DNA from 2 places in the Thalassotalea sp. PLHSN55 genome. Region 1 is predicted to be linked to the other one. Evidence: riboswitches for the same ligand, from Rfam matches in the RefSeq annotation. Region 1 holds a riboswitch; the other holds the start of a gene.
What was found. A riboswitch is a leader RNA that binds a small molecule or an ion and turns the genes downstream of it on or off. The one in region 1 is predicted to bind lysine.
Positions count from the first base shown of each region.

Region 2: another riboswitch for lysine. It lies ahead of dapA (4-hydroxy-tetrahydrodipicolinate synthase); the one in region 1 lies ahead of lysC (lysine-sensitive aspartokinase 3).

Region 1 is NZ_JBPDIH010000008.1:234,814-243,939, forward strand. It holds gene ACRRSQ_RS16475 (Arm DNA-binding domain-containing protein) at 56-274, opposite strand; gene sbcB (exodeoxyribonuclease I) at 516-1,979, shown strand; gene ACRRSQ_RS16485 (NAD(P)-dependent oxidoreductase) at 2,125-2,991, opposite strand; gene ACRRSQ_RS16490 (glutathione peroxidase) at 3,206-3,685, shown strand; gene lysC (lysine-sensitive aspartokinase 3) at 3,822-5,183, opposite strand; lysine riboswitch at 5,291-5,461, opposite strand; gene ACRRSQ_RS16500 (YdcF family protein) at 5,726-6,490, shown strand; gene ACRRSQ_RS16505 (Nif3-like dinuclear metal center hexameric protein) at 6,513-7,271, opposite strand; gene ACRRSQ_RS16510 (class I SAM-dependent methyltransferase) at 7,341-8,093, opposite strand; gene gloB (hydroxyacylglutathione hydrolase) at 8,203-9,000, shown strand; gene ACRRSQ_RS16520 (LysM peptidoglycan-binding domain-containing protein) at 9,081-9,126, shown strand, end outside.
Region 2 is NZ_JBPDIH010000002.1:603,047-612,172, forward strand. It holds gene ACRRSQ_RS05700 (TonB-dependent receptor) at 1-376, opposite strand, end outside; gene ACRRSQ_RS05705 (hypothetical protein) at 434-802, opposite strand; gene traF (conjugal transfer protein TraF) at 933-2,147, shown strand; gene ACRRSQ_RS05715 (peptidase M14) at 2,303-3,433, opposite strand; gene dapA (4-hydroxy-tetrahydrodipicolinate synthase) at 3,443-4,369, opposite strand; lysine riboswitch at 4,446-4,621, opposite strand; gene ACRRSQ_RS05725 (DsbA family protein) at 4,707-6,152, opposite strand; gene ACRRSQ_RS05730 (methyltransferase) at 6,185-7,222, shown strand; gene ACRRSQ_RS05735 (sensor histidine kinase) at 7,381-9,000, shown strand; gene arcA (two-component system response regulator ArcA) at 9,096-9,126, shown strand, end outside.

The sequences.
Region 1 (9,126 bases):
TTGAGTCATAGCTGTTTTAGTCGATTTTGCTTTTGTTAAGCTTTTCTACAAAATTTCAAATGCCCCCTAATAACCTGCCTTCCTGATGACGATTAGCATAACTTCTTGAATCAAGCCCTTTTAATAATACTTGTCGATACTCATCGGCTTCAGCTCTAGCATCTGATAATTTAATATCCGGACAACGCCCTACTTTTATTCGTTGTTGCTTACCGCGCCATCTAAAGCGATAATTGAATGATATTATTGCATTGCGTGTGACCTTACGGTTAATCCATCACGATCAGCTAGCTCAGCTTCACCTTCGTAAGGAGCTTTTATGTTTCTTAGTTTGCTATCTGATAATGACATAGGTTCTTACTCAATAAATAAATCCGTCTATGGGCACATCTTACATTTTCATGATGCACATTACGATGCACACTTATTAATTAATAATAAAGAACATCTATGGATTTCTACGAACCAATAATAAAGTTAAGTAATTACAATACAAAGAGTAAAAATCAAAAGCCATGAATAATAAAACACCAACGAACACCAGCGAACAACCTACTATTTTGTGGCACGATTATGAAACTTGGGGCGTATCACCAAAGTTTGATAAACCTTCTCAATTTGCAGGTATTCGTACAGATCTCGATTTAAATATTATTGGCGAGCCGGAAATGTTTTATTGTCAGCCGCCACAAGATTATTTACCACAGCCTGAAGCCTGTTTAGTCACCGGCATTACGCCACAAAAAGCATTGGCTGAGGGATTAACCGAAGCTGAGTTCGCTGCTCGTATTCATAAGCTATTTTCTACGCCGAACACCTGTGTCGCGGGTTACAACAATATTCGCTTTGACGATGAGGTTACGCGTTACCTATTATATCGTAATTTTTACGACGCTTATGCGCGTGAATGGCAAAACGGCAATAGCCGTTGGGATATTATTGATATGGTGCGTGCATGTTACGCGCTACGACCTGAAGGTATTGAGTGGCCGACCATCGACCGAGACGGCGAAGAGGTTGTCAGTTTTAAACTTGAACTATTAACCGCGGCAAACGATATTGCCCATGAAGCAGCACATGACGCGATGAGTGATGTTTATGCAACTATTGCCATGGCAAAACTTATCAAAGAAAAACAACCTAAGCTTTATGAATTTATTTTTAATTTAAAAAACAAAAAGCAGGTTGCTGAATTAATTGATGTCTACAACATGACACCGGTTGTGCATACTTCAAGTAAAGTACCGTCGCAACATGGTTGTACGAGTTGGTTTGCACCTGTTGCTTATCACCCAACCAATAAAAATGCCGTTATCGCAGTTGATTTAGCCAAAAGCCCACAGCCACTTTTTGATTTAACCAGTGACGAAATAAAAGCGCGCCTTTATACAAGACACGACGAACTGGCTGAAGATGAGTTACCTATTCCCGTTAAATTGATTCATTTAAACAAGTGCCCGGTTGTTGCACCAGCAAAAACCTTATTACCAGAAAATGCCGAGCGATTGGCGATCCCACGTGAGCTATGTTTAAGCCATTTAAGCCAATTAAAAAAACAGCTTGAAGTGCGTGATAAGCTCGCCGAAGTGTTTAGCGACAGTTACGATAATGATGAAAAAATTGACCCTGAGCAAGCATTATACAGCGGCAGCTTTTTCTCACATGCCGATAAAGCTCAAATGGAAATTTTACATCAACTCCCGCCTGAGCAGTTAGCAAGCCACCCTTTTCAATTTCAAGATCCAAGGTTAAGCACATTACTGTTTCGTTTTCGCGCCAGAAATTACCCATTAACTTTGAACGCTAACGAACAGCAGCAATGGCAACAGTATTGCCAAGACAAAATACAACAAGGCGGTAAAGGTTTATTAAGTATTGAAGAATATATGATCAAGCTTGAAAACCTGGCATATGAAAACGAAAGCAAGCCAGAAAAAATGTCGGTATTAAAAGCGCTTTACCAATACGTGCAAGCGTAATTAATTTCAACCTTTAGTTAGATTTGTTTAAATTTAGTTAGATATAGCAAGGTACAAAGAAATAGCGCGTTCAGTTTTGGTTAAAGTCAATTAAACCAATTAGGCTAATGGGCAATGACATTAACTGAACGCAGATTTTCTGTGACTATTTTTTCAATAACGAAATTAAACTTGAAGTGTCCCAGCGATTACCACCGTTTTCTTGCACTTGTTGGTAGTAGCCATCAACAATTTTAGTCACGGGTAAGTTTGCGCCATTTTTGTCAGCTTCAGCAAATGCGATCCCTAAGTCTTTGCGCATCCAATCAACGGCAAAACCAAAATCATATTCTCCTGCGAACATGGTTTTAGAGCGGTTCTCCATTTGCCAAGAGCCAGCAGCACCTTTAGCGATAGTTTCTATGAGTTTATTACCATCTAAGCCCGCTTTTTCTGCAAACGCAATGCCTTCAGATAAACCTTGCACTAAACCGGCAATGCATATTTGATTGACCATTTTAGCCAGCTGACCACTGCCAACTTCCCCCATAAGTTGGCTAAACTGGGCATAAGCTGCAATAACGGGTTTTATCTGATCGTAAATCGCCTGTTCGCCGCCCAGCATAATGGTTAAGACCCCATTCTCAGCGCCAGCTTGACCACCTGAGACTGGCGCATCAAGAAAATGTTTACCTTGCGCTTTTGCCGCCTGAGCAAGCTCGCGCGCAAGTTCGGCAGAAGCGGTACTGTGATCAACCAAGATTCCACCTTCGCTTAAACCTGCGAGTATACCGTTGTCGCCATAAACTACGTCACGCACATCGTCATCATTACCCACGCAGCAAAAAACAATATCGCAATCTTTAGCGGCTAATGCGGGGGTTAGTGCCATATCACCACCAAACTCTTGTTGCCATTTCTGAGCTTTTTCAGTGCTTCGGTTATAAACACACACTTGATAGCCTGCCGTTAACAAATGCCCAGCCATTGGGTAACCCATTACCCCTAAACCAATAAACGCTACTTTTTTCACAGTTTGTCACTCTAAATAAATAATTAACTCAGTCTAACCAAAACTTTTCTGCAATTAAATCACTAATCCCCCTGTCTATAACTCTTGTGTGCAAATAAATGAATACACTAGCCATAATGTCTAATTTGTCGACATACTAGCTATTCACCCGATTCATTTGCATATTTTTAACAATTAACGCTAACATACTAGAAAAATTTAAAGGGATATAAAAATGAGCGCCATTTATGACGTTGATGTGGTCGATAACAAACAAGCCAAACACAGCATGGCTGAATATAAAGACAAAGTGCTGTTGATCGTAAATACCGCCAGTCAATGTGGATTCACGCCACAATACCAAGGTCTACAGGAGCTGTACCAGCGTTTTAATCAACAAGGTTTTGAAGTGTTAGCTTTTCCGTGCAATCAATTTGGTCAGCAAGAAAAAGGCTCAAATGAAGAAATCGCCAAATTTTGTGATTTACAGTTTAATATCTCTTTTCCACTTTTTGATAAGGTTGAAGTTAACGGCTCGAATACGCATCCGCTCTACCAACTATTAAAGTCGCAAGCGCGTGGCATTTTAGGCAGCGAAAAAGTGAAATGGAATTTTACTAAATTTTTAGTGACTAAAAATGGCGAGGTGGTAAAACGTTATGCGCCCACCACAAAACCTGAAGCCATTATAAATGATATTGAAAAGCTACTGTAACGTCGCTGCCCGGTTAAACAAAAAAGCCTTATGAACAAGATTGTCATAAGGCTTTTTTATTACGTTAACTTAAGGTAGTTGCTTTAACTTACTAATTTTAAGTCACTAGTGTTAACTAATTAGTTTTAAGGTAACGTTATGCAAATAGTTTGTGATGTAATTTTTCAACGACATCGTTAGCCGCATCTTCATTAACCAAGAAACATAAATTGTGTTGACTTGCCCCTTGGCAAATCATACGCACATTCGATTGCTCAATGGTATTAAATATTGTACTGGTAGTGCCTTGTGCGTTATGTAAATTATTACCAATAACCGCAACAAGTGATAAGCCATTTTCAACTTTTACTTGGCTTAATTGACCTAATTCTTTAATCACCTGATCCGTTAATTGCGCTTGCGTTGAGCCAGGAGGGTTGTCAAACGTTAACGCAACGCTAATTTCACTGGTGGTGATCAAATCAACACTAAGTTCATGTTTTGCCAAAATTGAAAATACTTTGGCAAGAAAACCACTGGCATGCAGCATAGCTGGGCTTTTCACCGTTACCAAAGTTTGCTCTTTTCTTAGGGCAATAGAGCGATATGTTGGACGAGACTCAACTTGTTTTTGAATATAAGTGCCGCCTTTTTCTGGCTCTTTGCTAGAACCGACAAACACTGGAATATTATGACGCATTGCCGGAATTAAGGTCGCCGGATGCAATATTTTCGCGCCAAATGTTGCCATTTCAGCCGCTTCGCCAAAGCTAATTTCTTTGATCGCACGCGCATGCGAGGTAATTCTTGGGTCGGTGGTAAAAATACCAACAACATCGGTCCATATCGCAAGGTTGTCAGCGTCTAACGCTTCAGCTAATAATGCCGCGCTATAATCTGAACCGCCTCGACCTAATGTGGTCGTACACCCTAAACCGTCTTGGCCAATAAAGCCTTGCGTCACAACCACTTTGTTTTCAAGCGTTGCTTTTAATAATGCACTGCAGTTACTTTTTAATTCGTCAACATCAACGACAGCTTTTCCGTAAAGGCTGTTAGTTTTCATGACTTGGCGCACGTCAAAACATTCACCAGGCAAACCTTCCATACGCATAATTTCAGCAAAAAGTGTCGAGCTCATACGCTCGCCAAAAGACAAAATTTCATCGGCGGTTTTTGCGCTGTAATGCGCTGCTTGCTGTTCGGCAGTTTGACTAAGCAAAGCTAACAAGGTTTCGATTTGATCAATAAAGTCAGCTTTATTGCTTAGATGCTCAACAATATTCAATTGGATCGCGCGAATACTGTCAATGGTTTGAATACGCTCTTGTTCGCTAACATTTTCTTGGCCAAGGCGCACAAGGCTGTTGGTCACGCCAGAGCTAGCGGAAACAACCACTAAACGTGTTGCTGGGTCATTTTTGATAATGTTTACACAACGTTGCATCGCCTGAAAATCGGCAACACTGGTGCCGCCAAATTTGGCAACGGTAAGGTTTTTACTATTATTAGATGACATAAAGGTCTCCCTAACAATCAATGACTCTTATTCATTGATTCGTATTAATACAAGGAAGAGCATGACTGAAGATAAAGCGAGCAAGAAGCAATTAGACTTATACATTTTCAGCCAGAAGCCCTCCACCAAATTGGTGACAATTCTAAGGATTCAACCCTAGTAACCGAACAATAACCTCCACACAGTTAGTGCCCTCGGCGTTAGTCCCCCTCAATTATTGTCATCGGAATTGTGGTTCCTCGAATAATCTACCTAGCTAACGCGCCTCTTCTGGTGCTGTAATCACATCATGAGGAATTAACACTCAAAATGATGTAATTTTACAACGCGGCTATTAGACCTTAATTGAACATTAATTGCAATAGACTTTTAGACGTCTATTAGAAATAAATGAACCAAGTACGCTCAATTCTTATTTAGAGAAATGAGTTTTCTTGTCAATCCCCTGAAGCGAGTAGAAATCCTTGTCAACGCGCTTGTTACTTTTAATTAACGAATCAATTGTTTACCATGACAACACTTAACGCGATGTGAATAGGGTTATGGATATACTTTTTCTGTTTAAAAAAATTATTGGCGTATTAATTATGCCCATTAACGTTATTATTTTATTAATGCTTGCGGCGTTAATATTGCACCGATATTCACCTAAATTGAGTTTCCGTTGTCTATTTGTCAGTATTTTGTTGCTGATCCTTTCATCCTTACCTGTGGTGTCAGATATGATGATGAAGCCGATTGAAGACAACCATGAGGCATTTACCTACGCGAATAAGCCTGTTGAATACATTGTGGTATTAGGCTGCGGACACGTTACTGACGATAGTTTACCGGCTGTTAGTCAATTAAGAGTGTGTTCTTTGCAGCGCGCCATTGAAGCGTTAAGAATTCATCAGCTCTACCCTACCGCGCACATCATCACCTCAGGTTTTGGTGGCAGTGATAAAACCCCGAATGCCGAATTGATTAAACAAGCGTTAGTTGAATTAGGCGTAAATGAGCAACTGATTATTACCGAGCCAACACCGCAAGATACCGAAGAAGAAGCCGAATTAATTAGCGCAAGAGTAACATATAAACCGGTAATACTAATTACCAACAGCGACCATATGCCACGAGCGTTAGCCTATTTTGAACAACAAGGTGTGAATGCCATTGCCGCGCCGGCCTCGCGTTGGGTAAAAGATTATTATGGTGAGAAAAGTTGGCAGTACTATTTGCCAAACAGCGAAGCTTTTGAGCAAACCACCCATGTTTGGTATGAAAGCTTTGGGCGATTTGTTCAGTGGTTAAAGCAATATTTATAAAAGCGACAAGTTAACCCGCGTTTTATACGGGGTTGTCAATATCAACAAACTCGACCGATAAACCAAGCTCGGCGTTAATATATTCGCCTAATGCTTTTACGCCGTAACGCTCGGTGGCGTGATGGCCTGCGGCAAAAAAGTGAATATTCATTTCGGTGGCGATATGCGCCGTTTTTTCTGATACTTCACCGGAAATAAAAGCATCGATGCCCTGCTCGGCCGCCAACTCAATATAGTCTTGTCCGCCACCTGTACACCAAGCAACGGTTTTAATTGCTTGATTGTTACCCGACGGTAAATGCAAACACTGACGATTTAAGGTTTTTGAAATGTTCTGCGCTAATGTTTGTGCGGAAATGGCATGTTCAAATTCGCCTTTGACAGCAACACTAAGCGGATTACCACTTTCTAACGGCTGACGATTAATAATTGCTAATAAATCGGCTAATTGCGCGTTATTGCCTAACTCGGCATGAATATCGAGTGGCAGATGATAAGCAAACAAATTGATGTTGTTATCAAGCAGCGCTTTAATACGGGTATGCTTCATACCTTTGATCACATACGATTCATTTTTCCAAAAATAACCGTGGTGAACTAACAAAGCATCGGCATTTAATTCAATCGCTTTATCGATTAACGCTTGTGACGCCGTTACGCCAGTAACTATTTTATTGATTTGCTCACTGCCTTGTATTTGCAGGCCGTTTGGGCAGTAATCTTTAATTTGTTCCGGTTTTAATAATTGCGTTAAAAAATTTTCAAATTCACTACGATGCATTGTGTTGTTACCTGCGATAAAAATAATAACCGCATCATAAGTGAAACCTTTGCTTCATCCAAGGTTAAATTAAGACGACGAGCCTGTTTTAGGTGAATTCATGGTAGAGACTTTCACTGGTGAAAACTTAGGTCGTAATTTCCATTTAGGTTTAATTGGCGTAAGTGGCAATACCCGCTTTTTAGCGACAATAATGTAAATAGAGCCCAAACTTGGTAAATAGTTGCTGGCAAAGTTTTGACAATATGAGGTAAGCTTGCCTTGCCCTAGTTTGCCAACCAAAGAGCTATGCAACGTGCGCTGATCGGTTAAAATTTCATAGCCCATTAATTGCAACCAGTCTTTGACCCGCATTGGTGAGAAAAAACGTTCATTCCATGGCGACTGTTTTCTTCGATACGGCACGACTTTATTTAAACCCGCCAAACTAAACGGGTTATAGCCAGTAATAACTAAATAGCCGTTGGGAATGAGCACACGATTCGCTTCGCGCACCACATGATGAGGGTCGACCGAAAATTCAAAAGTGTGGCTTAACAAACAAACATCAACACTGTGCTCTAAAAAAGGCAAATCGTCGACATCGGCAATAACATCAGCTTTTTTTGAAAAGCTTGAAACCGTGAGCTGGTGTTTAATTGGGCTAAGCGTGCAGTCAACATCAGCACTTAACGCGCCTACTTTGAGTAAATGATAACCAAAAAATTTTGGCCACCACGGCGCTAATTGCTGATTAATTTCATTAAGGATCACCTCGCCATTAGGCAGCTTTCGCCACGCTTTGGGAGATTGCGGTTGTCGAAAAGATAATGCGGGTTTCATCACAGCCTAACTTCCATTACTATAAGCCTTAATTTAATCGTGAATTTGAACGCTAATTTAAGTGCTCGTTTAAACCTTAGTATATACAGTGTAACCATAGAGAAAAATTATGTCGCAAAATAGCTTCACCGTAACGGCAATTCCTGCTTTTTCAGATAATTATATTTGGGCATTAACGCAAAGCACAAGTGATAATCTGGTATTAGTTGATCCAGGTGACGCAAAAGTTTGCATTGACTATATCGAGCAACACAACAAAGTACTGACCGATATTTTAATTACCCATCACCATAGCGACCATATTGGTGGTTTGGCCGATTTACGTCGTTATTGTCAGCAAAAATCATGGCCACTATGTGTTTATTTCCCTAAAAATAACGACATTAAAGAAGGTGATGTTGGCGTTGATGAGCAAAGCGAGGTTAACTTAAGCGCGATTGACGCAACGTTTAACGTTATTGATTTACCAGGGCATACCTTAGGGCATGTTGCTTACATTAGCCAAGATAAATTATTTTGCGGCGATACATTGTTTTCTGGTGGTTGCGGCCGACTATTTGAAGGCACACCAGCGCAAATGCACCATTCACTAGGTAAATTAGCAGCATTAGCTGAACAGACTCAAGTTTATTGCGCACATGAATATACGCAGGCTAACTTGCACTTTGCTTTAACGGTTGAGCCAAGCAACGTTGACCTACTCAATTATTATAATCAGGTAGAGCAATTGCGCGCTCAAAACAAAGCAACAATTCCATCTAGCATCGCGTTAGAGAAAAAGATCAACCCGTTTTTACGTTCAGATCAAACGGAAGTAGCAGAAAGTGCCGCGCTATATGTAAACAACGCACTTGCTAATGAAGTGGAAGTATTTGCAGCAATTCGCCAATGGAAAGACAATTTTTAATGCCATTGTTACAAGTCAGTCTTGAATAAACTGACTAAATAAGTGACACTTGCCGTTATATTAAGTAGACAAGAGTTTTCATGAAGTATTATTTTCCCCTTACCATTGCTGTGTCAATAATGTTAG
Region 2 (9,126 bases), on a different contig from region 1:
ACTCAATAGTAGATGAATGCAATGGCGTTGCGTAAACGTCTAAAATTTCAAGTACTGTTGGTTTAAGCACTAAAGACAAGCCTTCAACATTGTCTTCACCTACATTTACGTCAAAATTATTGTGGCTAAAGTTGTTTGCACTTAAATGAAGTTCAAACTCACCAGCAGGCAAGTTTTCAAGCATAAAGTTACCTTGCTCGTCGGTTATTGCTTGGCGCTTTTTATTCGCGACTTTAACCACAGCATTGGCGATAGGAGAGCCCATTGGGTTGACCACTTGGCCCGAAATATTTTGGGCAACAGCGTTACCGGCAATTAAAAAAGTTGAGCAGCAAAGACTGATACCTACAGCCGTAGATATTTTATTTAGTTTCATGTTTTATTTTCCAAAAATTTAAAGAGATTTATGCCTAAGGCATTTAACGTTAAAAAATTAGAAAATCGGTGGGGCTCTAAGCGGCGGCGTGTGAAATTTATCGGCTGAAAAAACTACATAAATATCATTAACTTTATACAAAAAATTAACAATTTTAGTTTGTACTAACGGTTCAAGAGTAAGCGTTGGCAGATCAATGTTACTTTGACACAATTGACATTGATAATGCTCTACTTGATTTTCCAGCTTATCGGCATGAAGTGTATGTGTAAAAACAAGCGACAACCACAAAAACAGCATCATAAGTGCTGTTTTTCTATTAACGATGTGCTGACCTACACTAGATAGGTTACGCAAGTGGCTATCTCTATTCATGGAGCGTGATAATATAACAAAAGTATTTTTATCACAACGCCAGTTACACATTTAAAACAATCCCTACGCCTGCCACGTGTCAGTTACTCTTAACTATCTGCGCTTGAAAATTAATTTTAACAAGTGATACTGCCGCTAACCTTTTGTTAAAAGGTTTAAAAAGTATAAAGGGATATAACAAATGAAATGCACTTTCAATAAAATTACACTTATTCTACTCGCTTGCTCACTGCCAGCCCAAGCTGACAACTTCTCTGCCAAACGCGCAGGCCAAGGCTTTACCGCTATCACCCAAGACTTTACCGCTTCGATTAGCAACCCAGCCTTATTGACAAAATATGATAACGACGATGATGTCTATTTTGCCCTTAACATCGGCATTCTTGGGGCTGATGAACACGATGTTATCGATACAAGTGAAAACATCGCCGATAACCTAGATACACTAGAAGATGGCATTAACGCAATTGATGAGATTCCCGTTGGCGACTTACCGGAATATGTTGAACAATTGAATCAACAAATTGACGGTATTGTTAACGACCTAAATACCATCGACAATAAAATAGTAAAAGGTAACGGTGGTATTAATGCGCAAATTATCGTGCCGAATCAATATCTAAGTTTTGGCATGTTTGCTAATCAATATGGACGAATCGGCATTGCTGCTGATTATGACCAAAATGATGAGCAAATTATGCGCTCTGCGATATTAAATGGCGAGTTCAATGCTGACGAGTTACAGTCACAAGCGTTAGGTGTTGGTTACTCAGTCACCGAAGCGGGTTTTATGCTTGGCTATCAAGCAATCAATCATGCCAATTATGAATTAAGTATTGGCACCAAATTAAAATACCAACGCTTAGATTTGTTTTACAACCGCATTAACATTGCCAATTTTGACGATGATGAATTTGATTTAACCGACGATGAATATTTAACTGACGACGACGGCACGAATGTTGATATTGGTATGTACACCGTATGGGGGGATGAGCGTCAGTGGCACTTCGCCTTAGTGGCAAATAACCTGCTTGACCAACAAGTGAGTTTAATTGAACAAGACTTAACCTTTAACCTTGATACCACAATAACGGCAGGCCTAAGTTATCAAAACGATTGGCTAACCGTTGCCACCGAGGTTGACTTAACCGAGCGCGAACATTTTAAAGAGTTAACCGCGTCAAAATATGCAGCCATAGGTATCGAGCTAAGAGTATACGAACATATGCAATTTCGTTTAGGTCTGCGCAACGACTTAAATGATAATGAAGCTGACCTTTATACTGCAGGTATTGGTATTTCACCTTGGGATGTTGTGTCAATTGACATAGCAGCCTTTACCGGAGATGAAGACAATATTGGCGGCGCATTGCAGTTGGGTGTCAAAATATAGTGCGTGTCAAAATATAGTAGGTATCAAAGTATAGTGCGATAATGAAAAAACTTAACATGCCCGCAGTCTGGCGAGTATGTTAAGTTTTCTAATCAATGATAATCGTGAACTTAGCGTCACCACTACCACCGCGATAAGTTAGATATAAAGCGTTTTTATCTTGAACTTAGTGAATAATAATTGGTAAAGCATTTGTACAGCTGGGTACCGCACAGCACTGACGCGGAAGGAAAGTGTAGGATCGCTATCAAATCTGCTGGCGCATAAATGTAACTAACTGCATTGCTGTTTTCTAGTTCGTCTACATTTAATACTTTCGCTAAAACATCGCCTTTTTTGACATGCTGACCGGGTTTTACACAATACTCAACCACGCCACCTTCTTGGGTATAGAGTATTTTATAGTCATCGAGCGTAACTCCGTATCGGTCAATTTTTTCGGGCAATAACGTTTTTTCACCTAAACAATTTTTATGACTAAGGTAAGTTAATATCCCTTTTGCGTCATATTCCCCTGAGTCAAAATCGATCACTTCTTGGCTGCCCATTTCCAAGGTAAAAGCCTCAACAGGAATTGGCCACTGCCTGTGAGGAAATTTTTTGTTTAACTGTTGTGCTAAGCTCCACCAATGACAAAACGTGGCTTCATCTAACGCACCATTAAATTCGTTTGGAATAAAAATCGCGTGTGGAATATTAAAGTAATTGGCCGAAGCTTTGGCGTATTCTGGCACGTAAATATGCCGAGTTGCCACAGGGCCATTATGAATATCAATAACAATGTCGGCATCAAAAGCGAGTGCTTGCAGCTGCAAATTTAAACGTGACGCAAGACCAATGCCCCACTCTTTATTTAGCTCGTTATCGATGGCTTGTTTAACTTGTCCGCGAAAAGCGAGCTTGATCTCGTCAAAACTCTCAGCAGTAGCAAGTGAGTCGACAAAATCTTGGATCAGCGCATCTTTATAGTAATAACCACGATTCCAATTTTGACCGTTGACGGGATCAAAACGCCCTAGCGTATATTCACCTGATTTAATATTAGTGCCAACCGGATTACAATTAGGCACCAACACCACTTCACCACAAATAGCATGGCGCTTAAAGTATTCAATTAAGTGGTAAATTACCACGTTGCCTTGCACTTCGGCGCCATGAATTGAGCTTTGAATATAAACTTTAGGCCCTGCTTGTTGCCCTTTAAATCGATAAATAGGCACGTGCATTTTTCGCCCGGATGCGTTTGAGGCGACGCTTAAATGCTCTTTGGTGAAGGTATTTTTCATATTGAGTTATTATTCGCCCATAACATGATCAGATAACTGCTGTGCATACCATTGGTTAATTGATTGATTAAAATCGAGCAAGCCATGATTAGCCGCCAGTTCTAAATGTGTTAACGGCGCACGTAATTGTGGCGAGCTAATCTCCCCTTGCAATGCCATTAGCACTTTTACCGGAATGGGGTTTGCTACCTGAAATAAGCCGTCGACCGCATTTTGCCATAATGGGAATAGCCCTTGATTTTGTCCTGATAAACAAAGCTCAACGTAACGATGTGTAGGCGCTGGCCAAGCATTTGAACATACCGATACTAACCCTTGAGCGCCTGCACTGGCCAAATATGGCATCATCGCATCTTCGCCACTAAATAGTGCAATATCAGGGCATTGCTCACGATAAGCGAGAAACTTGTTTAAATCACCACTGGCTTCTTTCATTGCCCAACAATTTGGATGATCTTGCACTGCCACCATAGTCGTTAATGGAATTTCAACACCGCTACGCGACGGCACGTTGTAAAGCATGCAAGGGAATTTGGCGGCATCAAGCAGTGAAGAAAACCATAACGTTTGCCCAACTGGGCCTGGTTTTGCGTAAATAGGCGTGCCTAATAAATAAGCATGAATTGGTAATTCATTGCAACGTTCAATCCATTGCAACTGCTCGGCCAAATTATACCCGCCAACAGCCACCATTAATGGCGTATCAAGCGCTAATTGGCAGATGTACTCAACGATACTTAGTTGCTCTTGTGCAGACAGTGCTAAACCTTCGCCTGTGCTACCTAGCAACAAAATACCATTACCAGCGCTGGCTTGACGCTGCGCCGCTTGCGCTAAGCTAGGGAAGTCAATGTCACCTTGTTCTGTAAAAGGCGTGATCAAGGCTGTCCATAGTGAACATTGGGGAATATTATTGGTTAAATTATTTTTTGTCATTTTCTCGAACTCGTACAATTCGAAGTGCTTAAGGCAAATTTAACAAATACTGCATGAATTACAGAAAGGGTATTAAATTACCTGAAGCTCTCCACCGAATAAACTGGTGACAGTTGCCAAGATTCAACTTGTACAACCGATAACACTACCATCAAAAATAGTGCTACCTCGGCGCTAATCTCCCTCATTATCTGTCATTGGAGTTTGATCTCCTCTTGATAACTACCTAGTTAGCGCTCCTCTTCTCGCTTTTTTGTTAATACACGATATCCATCGTGAAACAAAATCAGCATGGCGCTATTAAAGCATTAATCACGATAACAAGCAATGTAAGTCACTAGTGTGAGCATGACTCTTTAGTATCAGCGACTACCAGAGAATGTTCTAATTGCTGTTGGATAAGCCAAAGTCTGTCTTGCCCCCAACAGTGCTGATTTTGGAAGTGAAAACAAGGTACTCCCCAATAGCCCATTTCAGTTAATTGCTGTTGGTTTAAATCCGACTGTGCTTGCCAATTTCGCTCTATGCCATAAGTTTTAGCTTGTTGATAATCAATGCCAATTTCAACACAAATTTTCTTTAAATTACTTTCCTTGGCTAAACTAATATTTTTCAAAAATACCGCTTCAAAGAGCGCCTGTATGTAGGCATTTGCTTTGCCTTGCTGTTCAATATAGGCAAACAACTGATAACTATTTAATATGCCCGCGCCTAACGGTTCAGCAAACCCTGCAAACGGGATATTACGAAGCTTTGCTTCACGATAAGCATCTAAATACAAATAACGCTGCTTGTTAGTAGATAATTCAACGCCACGCATCAACAAAGGTAGTAACAACTTCACTTTCAGTGGTTTTTGGTATTGCTGACTTAGTTGTTTTGCTTGCATAAACCCTAAATAAGAGAAAGGGCTTCTTAGCGAGACATAAGCGGTGATCACATCTTGTGCTGGTGTATGTTCCGTTAAAACAGGCGCTACCTCATCTGGTCGTGTTTGTGCGATTTCTAGGTTGGCTTTTATATATTTTAATTCAGGCGTTGTTAGGTTAAAACGGTGAGCATTTAATCGCCTTTCAAGGTGTTCAAGACTATCGATACCCCAAAACCACTCCCCTAAACAATATATGCTGGCAGTAAGCTCATGCCCTTTGTCGACTAAGCGGGCTAAGTTTTTTATTTGATGGGTGATCACCGGCGTTGACGGCAAGTAATACTCATCAAAATCATCTTGCCAAGTTTTTTCAAAAATGAGCTGCGCACTTTCAATTGAGGTCGGCAATAGTTGCCACATTTGCTGGCCGGTTGCTAAAGCCTGAGAGCTCGGATAACGTTCAATAGTTTTTAATTGATAAATGTCGGCGATGCTGTTTGCATCTTTTAGTGCCCATTGGCGCCAGAGCTTTTTATTTTCAACAAAGCTAATTAACGCGCCGTGGGTAAGGTACAGTTTAATATTTAAATCAAAACGTTGTTTTAGCTCATCCAGTACCTGAACCAACATAAAACTATACGGGTCATTTAACGCTAAATACACTTCAGCGACAGGGCGTTTTTTAAAGAGTTTAGGAAGATATACCCACTTGAAAGTCAAAAGTAATTGCCGAACGCGACTAAGCACCCACTTGATAGCGAGGTATTGAAAGACACGAGTATAGATAATCATCTCCTTGATTAGAAAAATAGTTCGCGTAAAATGAGCCGCCATTATCGCTGAAAAGCGCGCCAGTTGCATTAAAGCGACAAATTTATTTACATTTTCTTCTTCATCAAAATGAGCTCGCACCAACAAGCTTGTTTATTATAGGTAATAACCTTATGCATAACCTTTCCCAAGTATTACTGCGCAACAGCAATTTGTTAGCAGCAAGCTCGACACTAATCATCAACTTACCCGCTGATGAATTTATGCATGACTATTTAAACCTATATCCACAATGCCAGTTAAATTACTTCACCACCAACTTTGAATATTTTCAGCTCATCGAAAAAAGCAAACCCAAATCAGTAAACAGCTTTTTTGCTGCACAATACCGCAGTGACAAAAAACATGATTTGGCGATCATTGCATTTCCAAAAAGCAAAGCTGAACTTGCCTTTACATTAGCTATGCTAAACGAGTCGCTAACCGACGATGCAAGGGTATTAATTATTGGTGAGAATAAAAGCGGTATTAAGTCAGTTGAAAAGTTATCAAAAGACTATCTGCAGTTTTGTTCAAAAGCAGACTCTGCCAGACATTGCTCTTTATACAGTGGCCAATACATTAAGCAAAATAAAACCTTCGACATTGAGCAATGGTATAAGATTTATCAATTTACCATCGACGGCGTTGCATTAAAGGTAGCGTCACTGCCAGGCGTTTTTAGCCAAAATAATTTAGATGTAGGCACACGTGTACTTTTAGAGAATTTACCCACAGATTATGCCGGAAAAGTGCTCGATTTTGGCTGCGGCGCAGGTGTTATAGCGAGCTTTGTTAGTAAAAAATACCCTACAACTGAATTCACCTTAGTTGACGTTAGCGCACTCGCATTGCATTCAGCACAAAAAACGCTAGCCCTAAACGGTGTAACTACAGCCACTTATTTACCGTCAAACAGCTTGAGCGAAGTCAGTGAAAAGTACCAACATATTTTATCAAATCCGCCATTTCATCAAGGCGTAAAAACAAACTATTTAGCAACAGAAACTTTTCTGCAAAATATTAAGCGACACCTTTATGCAAAAGGGTCTGTTACCATTGTCGCTAATAGCTTTTTAAAGTACCCACCAATAATGGCTCGTGAGATCGCACCAGTAAGCACGGTTGTACAAAAAAATGGCTTTAGTGTTTATCGTTGTACATTAAAATAACTTTTGCCTATTTTTATCTGTTAATAAGTTGCGTTTAAGGCGATTTGTACCCACAATAAAATACTATAGAGTTAAGCTGAATCATTGATTTACTAGCTTTTTGTTATAAGACATCCTCATGTTGGTATGGCGAACTATAAGGGCTTTGTTACAACTAAATGCAAACCAATACCAAAATACAATCTTTTCATCGATTATTGCTGACAACAATTGTCAGCTTTACTTTAGTGGCTGTGATCACCTCACTGACCATTATATCGCTGATCTTCATTAACGAGGAAAAATCTCAGCTACAACGCGTTGCCATTGAGCGTGGTAAAATTATTGCGTTAATGAGTATCGAAGACATTAAAAACAATGATTACGATATTCTGGAACAAAAGCTCATTCGTTCAAGTGCATTAACGCAAGTTAATTACATCCATATTTATCGCTACTCACCTGAGCTAGACAGTATTACCTTCTTTACCAGTTACAACCGCAGTGCAAACCACCCCGCAATTCCCGATAAAATTGCGCAAATTGATAATTTAACAACGCCTAATATTTCCGCTGACTACATCGAGTTTATTATTCCAATTAAAGAGAGTAATGAAACCCTTGGTTATGTCTATTTGCAGGTGAGTTTTGAAAAAATAAACTCATTGTTGAAAAAGTTTGTTGTCACTATTGTACTGATTTCACTGTTAATGGCACTTATTGCGATGGTGATCACTAATCGTCTTAAAAAACAGTTAGCCGCGCCTATTTTTAAGACCATGGAATTAATTCAAGAGGTTTCTCAAAGCAAAGACTTCAGTTTACGCAGTAAGCACTTACCGCTACGTGAAGTTGATATATTAGCGCAAAACCTCAATATTTTGCTTGCTCGTGTACAAAAGCACATTGCCAAACAAATGCAAAAACAAGAACAGGTAGAACAGCAAAATACGGCATTAGAAAATAAAGTTATTACCCGAACCGACGCACTAAAAGAATCCAATCAAGAACTACTGTCCACATTAGAAAAGCTGCATCAATTTCAAAATCAATTGGTTGAAAGTGAGAAAATGGCATCACTTGGCGATATGGTGGCCGGTGTTGCCCACGAAGTTAATACGCCGATAGGTTTGGGCGTAACCGCATCAACCTTGTTAGAAGATAACCTTAATGAAATTAAAACGGCGTTTGAAAACAAAACCTTAAAATCAAGCCAACTCAAACGCTTTCTTGATGACGGCCAAGAAAATGTTGGTATTATTTATCGTAATCTTGAACGCGCCGCGACATTAATTTCAAGCTTTAAAAAAGTGGCTGTTGATCAATCCAGTGAAGATGAGCGTTCATTTAATGTCAATGAACTACTGCAAGGGGTACTACTCTCTTTAGCACCTAAATTAAATCATCTTCCTTATCAGGTAAACATTGATTGTGCGAAAGATTTAACGGTAGTTAGTAAACCTGGCCCAATTAATCAGATTATGATCAATCTGATCATGAACTCGGTTATTCACGGCTTTGAAGATCTAGAACAAGGTAACATTAATATTGAAGTTACCGACATGGGCAGTCAACTTAACATTGCTTATACCGATGACGGTCGCGGCATAGATTTAGCCCTGCAAAAGAAAGTATTTGATCCCTTTACCACCACTAAACGTGGTTCAGGTGGTAGCGGCTTGGGCTTACATTTAGTCTATAATTTGGTGACCCAAGCCCTAGGTGGTAGTATTCAATTAGAAAACGACATTGCACAAGGCGTGCATTTTGAAATAAGCTTTCCGGTAAAAGAAGCTTAATTTAATAACAGGCTTTTATGCCGTTATTGAAAAACATTGCTAAAATAACAAATAGATAATAGCGCAAGATTAATTAACCTGTGGACAAAATGAACATGCAAAAGCCTCATATTCTCATTGTAGAAG